Regions from separate parts of the Streptomyces sp. 840.1 genome, predicted to be linked through region 2. Evidence: riboswitches for the same ligand, from Rfam matches in the RefSeq annotation. Region 2 holds a riboswitch; the other holds the start of a gene.
The links. A riboswitch is a leader RNA that binds a small molecule or an ion and turns the genes downstream of it on or off. The one in region 2 is predicted to bind cobalamin.
Positions count from the first base shown of each region.

Region 1: linked by a shared signal. The riboswitch ahead of EDD93_RS02795 (ribonucleoside-diphosphate reductase subunit alpha) and the one ahead of EDD93_RS24220 (ABC transporter substrate-binding protein) in region 2 are both predicted to bind cobalamin.

Region 1 is NZ_RJUU01000001.1:633,564-637,979, reverse strand. It holds gene EDD93_RS02795 (ribonucleoside-diphosphate reductase subunit alpha) at 1-2,033, opposite strand, end outside; cobalamin riboswitch at 2,174-2,332, opposite strand; gene EDD93_RS02790 (GNAT family N-acetyltransferase) at 2,353-2,865, opposite strand; gene mctP (monocarboxylate uptake permease MctP) at 2,981-4,416, opposite strand, start outside.
Region 2 is NZ_RJUU01000001.1:5,284,421-5,288,836, reverse strand. It holds gene EDD93_RS24235 (alpha/beta fold hydrolase) at 1-686, shown strand, start outside; gene EDD93_RS24230 (transposase) at 984-1,496, opposite strand; cobalamin riboswitch at 2,064-2,206, shown strand; gene EDD93_RS24220 (ABC transporter substrate-binding protein) at 2,236-3,303, shown strand; gene EDD93_RS24215 (iron ABC transporter permease) at 3,300-4,391, shown strand; gene EDD93_RS24210 (ABC transporter ATP-binding protein) at 4,388-4,416, shown strand, end outside.

The DNA of each region.
Region 1 (4,416 bases), 4.7 Mb from region 2:
TGCACCGAGCCGCTGGCCTCGCGCAGCGCCTCCCGGGTGCGCGCGTCCCACACGCCGAGCTTCTTCAGCTCGTCCACGAGGTAGGCGTTGACCTGGAGGAACTCACCGCTGAGCGTCTCGCGCTTGAAGAGGTTGGAGACCTGCGGCTCGATGCACTCGTACACACCCGCGATCGAGGCGATGGTCGCGGTCGGCGCGATGGCCAGGAGCAGAGAGTTGCGCATGCCGGTCTTCGCGACCCGGGCGCGCAGCGCGTCCCAGCGCTCCGGCCAGTTCAGCTCGGTGGCGTAGTGGTCCGGGTGCAGCACGCCGCGGGCGGCACGCGTCTCGGACCAGGCGGGCAGCGGGCCGGAGCGCTCCGCGAGATCGCAGGACGCCTCGTAGGCGGCGAGCATGATCCGCTCGGAGATCTTCGTGGAGAGCGCGCGGGCCTCGGGGGAGTCGAAGGGCAGCCGCAGCTGGAAGAAGACGTCCTGGAGACCCATCGCGCCCAGCCCCACCGGCCGCCAGCGGGCGTTGGACCGGCCGGCCTGCTCGGTCGGGTAGAAGTTGATGTCGACGACCCGGTCCAGGAAGGTCACGGCGGTGCGCACGGTGGCGTCGAGGCGCTCCCAGTCGATCGCGCCGCCCTCGACGAACGCGCCGAGGTTGACCGAACCCAGGTTGCAGACGGCCGTCTCGCCGTCGTCGGTGACTTCGAGGATCTCGGTGCACAGGTTCGAGGAGTGCACGACGCGGCCCGGCTCGGCGGTCTGGTTCGCGGTCCGGTTGGAGGCGTCCTTGAACGTCATCCAGCCCTGGCCGGTCTGGGCGAGGGTCCGCATCATCCGGCCGTACAGCTCACGGGCCGGCATCGTCTTGCGGGCCAGGCCCTTGGCCTCGGCCGCGCGGTAGGCGGCGTCGAACGCGTCGCCCCACAGGTCGACCAGCTCGGGCACGTCGGCCGGGGAGAACAGCGACCAGGCGGAGTCCGCGTCGACCCGGCGCATGAACTCGTCCGGGATCCAGTGCGCCAGGTTCAGGTTGTGCGTGCGCCGCTGGTCCTCGCCCGTGTTGTCGCGCAGCTCCAGGAACTCCTCGATGTCCGCGTGCCAGGTCTCCAGGTAGACCGCGGCGGCGCCCTTGCGCCGGCCGCCCTGGTTGACCGCGGCGACGGAGGCGTCGAGCGTCTTGAGGAACGGCACGATGCCGTTGGAGTGCCCGTTGGTGCCCCGGATCAGTGAACCGCGGGCCCGGATGCGGGAGTACGAGAGGCCGATGCCGCCCGCGTGCTTCGACAGCCGCGCCACCTGGTGGTAGCGGTCGTAGATCGAGTCCAGCTCGTCCAGCGGCGAATCCAGCAGGTAGCAGGAGGACATCTGCGGGTGCCGGGTGCCGGAGTTGAAGAGCGTGGGCGAGGAGGGCAGGTAGTCCAGCCGGCTCATCAGCCGGTACAGGGCCGCGACCTCGTCCAGGGCGCGCTCGGAGTCGTCCTCCGCGAGCCCGGCGGCCACCCGCAGCATGAAGTGCTGCGGGGTCTCGACGACCTGGCGGGTGATCGGGTGGCGCAGCAGGTAGCGGCTGTGCAGGGTGCGCAGCCCGAAGTAGCCGAACCGGTCGTCGGCGCCGTCGGTGAGGGCCTGGTCGACCAGCGCGTCGAGAGCGGCCGCGTGCAGCGTCACGAACTCGGCGGTGCGGTCCGCGATCAGGCCCTCGCGGTGGCCGGCCGCGACGGAGGCGGAGAAGGACGTCGCGCCCTGTCCGGCCGCCTCGTCCGCGATGGTGCGGGTGAGGAGGCGGGCGGCGAGCCGGGAGTAGGCGGGGTCCTCGGAGATCAGGCCCGCGGCGGCCTCGGTGGCCAGCGAGCGCAGCTCGGCCTCGTCCGACCGGGCGTTGCGGCCGCGCAGCGCGGCGCCGGCGACGCGTCCGGGGTCGGTGTCGGGCAGGTCCGCGGTGAGGGCGGTGAGGGTCCGCAGAAGTGCGGTGCCCGGTCCGTCGCTCGTGGGTCCCGTTGATTCGGCCGCTGAAACCGGATCGGCTGGCGCGATGGTCACGTGGTGCTCTCCCTCGCTCGGCTCTGGGCCGGCGGAGGAACGGGGCAGCCGGACGGAGCGGGGCCCCGGTCGGGGCAGCACGTCGTACGGCGTCCACCGGCCCATCCACGAGGCCCGGACGTCTGGGCATCCGGTTCGGTCGAGCCGGATGCGCTGTCGGCAGGTCCTCGGACTCGGGGGTGCACAAAAGCACACCGAATACACCGTTGCGGGACAGTTCCGGATTCGCACCGGATTTCCCTGCGGCGACAGCGAGCATGAGCATACATGTGGGGGCCGCCGGATGAGGCAGCCCCCACATGTTGTGTCGCGTGACCGATCAAGAGACCGCCGGGAACTCCAGGCGGTACGTCAGCAGCGAGAGCCCTTCGATGGGATACCAGTCCTTCTCGGGGGTCCGGACGAAGCCGAGGCGCCCGTAGATCCTATGGGCGCCGCGCATCGCCGGCTGCGTCGACAGGACGATGCCGGTGACCCCCGGGGTGGCCCGTGCGCGGTCGATACAGGCCCGTACGAGCGCCTCGCCCGCCCCGGCGCCGCGGGCCTCGCGGGAGACCGCGAGCATCCGGAACTCGGCCTCGTCGGGCGCCGCGATATCGGCCCAGCGATTGCCCGGAGGCGCGTAGGTGACCCCGCCGAGGACGTGGCCCCGCGCGTCCGCCGCGACAAGCACCTCGGCCTCGGCGGCCCGCCTGGGGACGTCGCGCAGTTGCACCAGATACGGATCGTCGGCGCCGAAGTCCAGCAGCCCGTCCCCGAGATAGGCCTCGGCGGTGATCTCGCCGAGGGCGGCGTACTCGGCGGGCTCGACCGGCCTGATGGTTATGTCCATGCACGGAAGTCTGCCGCACCCGCGGGCGGCGCCGGCACGGGGATTTCCCCCGGACGTGCGAACGGGCCGCCGTACCCCATACGTGCTGGGGTGCGGCGGCCCGTGGGGGCCCCGGTCAGTGACCGCCGGGCGCACCGGCCGTGGCCGGCGGGAGCTCCGTCTTCACGCCCGGGTCGCCCGCGTCGGCGGTGTAGTCGGCGGGAGAGGTCTCGTCGATCCCCGCAGGCGCCTTCACGGCGTTCAGGACGAAGGTGAGGACGACGGTCACCACGACGTTCAGCACGAACGCCGTCAGGCCGATGTAGCCGATCTCGCCGATGCCCGGGATCTCCTTGGACGAGCCGCCGAAGTGCGCCTGGGTGGGGCTGGCGACCCCGTAGGCGGCAGCCGTCCCGTAGACCATGCCGACCGCCCAGCCCGCGAGCAGCGCCCAGCGGTGGAACCACCGGGTGAACAGGCCGCCGACCAGGGCCGGCATCGTCTGGAGGATCCAGATCCCGCCGAGCAGCTGGAAGTTGATCGCGACCGTCTTGTCCATGGTGAGGACGAAGGCGAGCGCGCCGACCTTCACCAGCAGCGACACCAGCTTGGAGACCCTGGTCTCCTGGGCGGGGGTCGCGTCGGGCTTCAGGAAGTCCTTGTAGATGTTCCGGGTGAACAGGTTCGCCGCCGCGATCGACATGATCGCCGCGGGGACCAGGGCACCGATGCCGATGGCGGCGAACGCCACCCCCGCGAACCAGTCGGGGAACATGTCCTCGAACAGCTGCGGGATCGCCAGCTGGCCGTTGTCCACCTTGACCCCGGCGGCGATCGCCATGAAGCCGAGCAGCGCGAGCAGGCCCAGCATCAGCGAGTAGAGCGGCAGGATCGTGGTGTTGCGGCGGATCACGTTGCGGCTGCGGCTGGAGAGCGTCGCCGTGATGGAGTGCGGGTACATGAACAGCGCCAGCGCCGAGCCCAACGCGAGCGTGGCGTAACCCCACTGGCCGTCCACGCCGGGCGCGAGCGCACCGGTCGGCTTGCCGCCCGGCGGTCCGGCGAACTTCTCCTGCGCGGCAGCGAAGATGTCGTCGAAGCCGCCGAGCTTGATCGGGATGTAGATGATCGCCACGGCGATGACCAGGTAGATCAGCCCGTCCTTGACGAAGGCGATCAGCGCGGGCGCGCGCAGGCCCGAGGAGTAGGTGTACGCGGCGAGCACCGCGAACGCGATCAGCAGCGGCAGGTCCTTGACGAACCAGTTGGTGTCCTCGCCGCCGCCGACGCCCATCACGTCGAGCACCGCCTGGATGCCGACGAGCTGGAGCGCGATGTACGGCATGGTGGCGAGGATGCCGGTGACCGCGACGGCCAGCGAGAGTCCCTTGGAGCCGAACCGGCCCCGGACGAAGTCCGAGGTGGTGACGTAGCCGTGCTTGTGCGAGACCGACCACAGGCGCGGCAGGAAGGTGAAGATCAGCGGGTACACAAGGATGGTGTAGGGCACCGCGAAGAAGCCGGCCGCGCCGGCCGCGTAGATCGCCGCCGGTACGGCCACGAAGGTGTACG
Region 2 (4,416 bases):
ACCTCGAAGCGTGGGCGGCCGTGCCGTCGACCCTTGCTGCGGTCACCCTGGAAGACAACGTCGACATGGTCGTCGACGTCGTCCGGCAGGTGGCCGAGCACGGGCCGGTGGTCCTCGTCGGCGCCAGCCTCGGCGGGACCACTATCACCGGGGTGGGCAACACCGTCCCCGACCTGGTGAACCGGCTCGTCTACGTCTCCGCGTGGTCGTGCGTACAGCGCGCGAACCCCATCGAGTACATGCAGGAGCCCGAGTTCAGCGAGAACCTGCTGGCACCGCTGGCAGCACTGAACGTCGGCGATCCCGCCGAATTGGGTGCCGGCCGGGCCAACTACCGTACGTCCGACCCTGTTCTGCTCGCCCTGCTCAAGGCGGCCATAATGGCGGACGGCACCGATGAACAGTTCCGTGCCTTCCTCAACATCCTCCAGCCGGACGAATCGCTGGCGGTGATGACGGCCGACGCGCGAGGTGACGCCGCCACCTGGGGCACCATCGCACGCACGTACATCCGTCTGGCCGACGACCGGACGATCCCCGTGGCCATGCAGGACCGTCTGATCGCCGAATGCGACGCGCTGACCCCTGACAATCCGTACGACGTACACACGATGAACACCAGCCACACCGGGTTCGTGCTCCAGCCCGCGAAACTGGTCGACATCCTGGAGCACCTGGCCGTCTGACCGAGTAACACCCGACCCTTCATCCCGGGTTGAGGGGCCAGCCGCCCGTCGGCTGGCCCCTCAATGCCGGAGCTAATGAGCTCGTGCACGGTTAGCAGTGGGACATCGAAGGCCAGGGCGGCGTCTCGGTGCTTACATCTGCCGAGCCAGGATTCGGCCTGCGGTTTGCTGCTGGGGCAGTGGGCCGGGGTGCGGTGGTGTCACGACGCGTCCGCCGGTCTGTGCTCCGAGTCCTTGGTAGCCGCCATCCGCCAGGATCTCGACCGTTGACCCGTCGGCCAGGAACTTGACCAGCCCTCACTCTCGGGTGTGGGTGATGTCCGCGCAACTCCCGGGTCTGGTCAGGCTACAGAACAGCAGCCGCCCGTCCCCGTCGGTGAACACCATGACCTTCACGGCGATCTGCTTGTTCTTGCCGGAGATGAACCGGTCCCGGTTCTTGCTGCCAACGGCCGGGCGGCGGACACGAATCCGAGTGCCGTCGATGATGCCGGTCTTCCCGGTCGTGCCGAGATGGTCAACGACCTCGGCCAGGGATCGCAGCCGCACGCCGGGGCTGATAGTGCATCCCCGCTCGGCGAGCAGGGGCCGCACTTCGCCGATGGCCCGGGGGACAGACGAGCGGTCCACGCCGAACCAGCAGGCCAGCACACCATGAGTGACCCCGTGGCGAAGGTGCACGAGCCTGGCTTGGTGACATTCGTGCCACAACGGCCCAACCTCTGAAACGAGTTCAGCGACCACAGCGGCCGAAAGCCCCGTGATCCTCCGGTTGCTGATGATCGCGGTACGCGTCACGTTCGTCACCACGCAACCATGATCGACTATCCAGAGCTCGACGTCTCACCGCCAACCATGCACGAGCTCGTCAGTAGCAGTTCCTCTCCCCGCGAGTCATGGAGTTCAGCGTGCACCCGGTTTCACGGTTGAATCCTGTGTCGACTCCGGCAGCAGACGTGCCAGGCGCAGAGGGAGCCGGCGGTCCGCAGGTCCCCACCTACGTGCCCGGGGGCAAGCCCCCCCCGGTCCTGCACGGCCGCCGTGTAATCGGAGCGGTCCCTTGGGCGCCGGTCACGGCCGGGGTCTTCGACCTTCACCACGCGGTACGGACCCCGCGCGTGCTCCCCGATCATCTGGTGGCACCGGTCGGGCAGGCCGCTTCGCTTCGTGGGGTCCCTTGCCGACGATGAAGAAGATGTCGGCGCACCGTATCGCCTTCACGGCTTGAAGGGTCAAAAGGGGTCAATTGATGGAGATCACCTGCCCCGATGTCGTGGCGATGGCGATGATCGCGCGCTGTTCCGTACTCGGTACTCGCTCGCGCGGTCTTCCAGGAACCTCTCCCCAGGAACGGACCGGTTTCCTCGTTCACCCGGTCATTACGTACGATCACCAGGTCAATGCCGCAGCAGGAGCCAGGAAGCCGGTGCGAGTCCGGCGCGGTCCCGCCACTGTGACCGCGCATGTCCCACGGGGCGTGTGCGGAAGTCAGGTCACTGACCTGCCGCGGGCCCGATCCGAGGAGCGCGGACTCCGCAGGAGGCTTCCCATGCACGACGGTCACAGCCGTCCCCTTTTCTCGCTCTCCCCCTCGCCTGCGGTGTACGCAGCCCCACGCGGCCGCGGGCTCGTGCGCCTCACCGCAGCCCTCACCGTGCTGTCGGCGATTGCGCTGACGTCGGGCTGCGGCTCGTCCGGCGCCACCGCCGGCCCCCCGGAGGCGAGCGCCTCGGCGGCGAAGGGCTTCCCCGTCACCATCGACAACTGTGGTGTCAGGACGACGTACACCGAGCCGCCGTCCCGTGCGGTGACCATCCACCAGCATCCGACCGAAGTGATGCTCTCGCTGGGGCTCAAGGACCGGATGGCCGGTACGTCGTACCCGGACTCGGCGGTCCTGCCCGCTCTGCGCAAGGACTTCGCGTCGATCCCGCAGCTGTCGAAGGGGGCGCCGTCGTTCGAGAAGGCCCTCGACACCGATCCCGACTTCGTCTACGGCGGCTACGCCAGCGCGTTCGCGGAGAAGGAGGGCCGCTCGCGCAAGGCGTTCCAGGACGCGGGCATCGACACCTACCTCAACCGGGAGAACTGCGCCGGAGAGAAGGGGGTGACCATGGAGGACACGTACACCGAGATACGCACGATCGGCAAGATCTTCGGCGTCTCGGACCGCGCCTCCACCCTCGTCTCCGAGCTGCGCACCCGCGCCCGCAAGGCGAGCGAGGCCGTGAAGGACGCGCGTGACGTCTCCGTGTTCGTCTACGACAGCGGCGACAAGTCCGCCTTCACGGCCGGTGGCAAGGGCCTGGGCAACGAACTGATCAGACTGGCAGGCGGCAGGAACGTCTTCTCCGACCTGGACGACGTGTTCGGCGACGTCTCCTGGGAGCAGGTCGTCGACCGCAAGCCCGACGTCATCGCCATCTACGACTACGCGGGCACCGGCGTCGCGCAGAAGAAGAAGTTCCTGCTCTCCCAGCCGGCCCTCGCCGATGTGCCCGCGATCAAGAACAGGCGTTTCGTGGTGCTGCCGCTGACCGACACCCTCGTCGGCGTCCGCTCGGCGGACGCGGTGGGCGACCTGGCGCGCGGACTGCACCCGGACAGCTTCAAGTGACCGCGTCCACCACGGACGCCGAGAACACCGCCCTGGTGAAGCCGCGCCGCCGGGCCGCGTTCGCGCTCACCCTGGTCGGGCTCACCGTGCTCCTGGCCGCCTGCTTGACCGCGGGACTCGCTTTCGGCTCGGTGCACGTGCCGCCCGGCCAGGTGTGGGGCATCGTCACGCACGCGCTCGGCGCCGACTGGACGGAACCCACCTGGAGCCGAGCGCGGGAGACGATCGTCCTCGACGTGCGCGGGCCCCGCGTCCTGCTCGGCGCGGTCACCGGCGCGGGTCTCGCCGTCGTCGGCACGGCGTTGCAGGCTCTGGTGCGCAATCCGCTCGCCGAGCCGTACCTCCTCGGAGTGTCCTCCGGCGCCTCGCTCGGCGCGGTCTCGGTGATCGTGTTCGGGGTGAGCTTCTTCGGGACGGTGTCCCTGTCGGCGGCCGCGTTCGCCGGGGCACTGGGCGCACTCGTGCTCGTCTACGCCGCCGCCCGTACCGGCGGCCGCATCACCTCGCTGCGGCTCATCCTGGCCGGGGTCGCGGTGGCGTCAGTGCTCAGCGCGCTGTTGAACCTGATGCTCCTGACGACGGACAACGGCAACGAGGCACGCACCGTCCTCGCCTGGACGCTGGGCGGCCTGGGCGGCGTGTCCTGGGGTTCGCTGTGGCTGCCGGGCCTGGCGCTGCTGCTCGGCATCGCCGTCCTCATGGTGCAGTCCCCGAACCTGAACCTGCTGCTCGCCGGCGAGGAGGCCGCCGCCACCATGGGCCTGGACGTCGCCCGGTTCCGGGCCCGGATGTTCGTGCTCGTCTCGCTGGTCACCGGGGTGCTGGTGGCCTCGGCCGGACCGATCGGTTTCGTCGGACTGATGCTGCCGCACACCGTGCGGCTCCTCGTCGGCGGCGACCACCGGCGGGTGCTGCCCGCCGCCGCGCTCGGGGGTGCGTCCTTCCTGGTCCTGGCGGACATCGCGGCACGGACCGTAGCGGCACCGCAGGAGATGCCGGTCGGGGTCCTCACCGCCCTGTGCGGGGGGCCCTTCTTCCTGTGGCTGATGCGACGCGACGCCCGTAAGAACGCGGGAGGCACGGCATGACGGCGGCCGAACTGCGCGTCGAGGG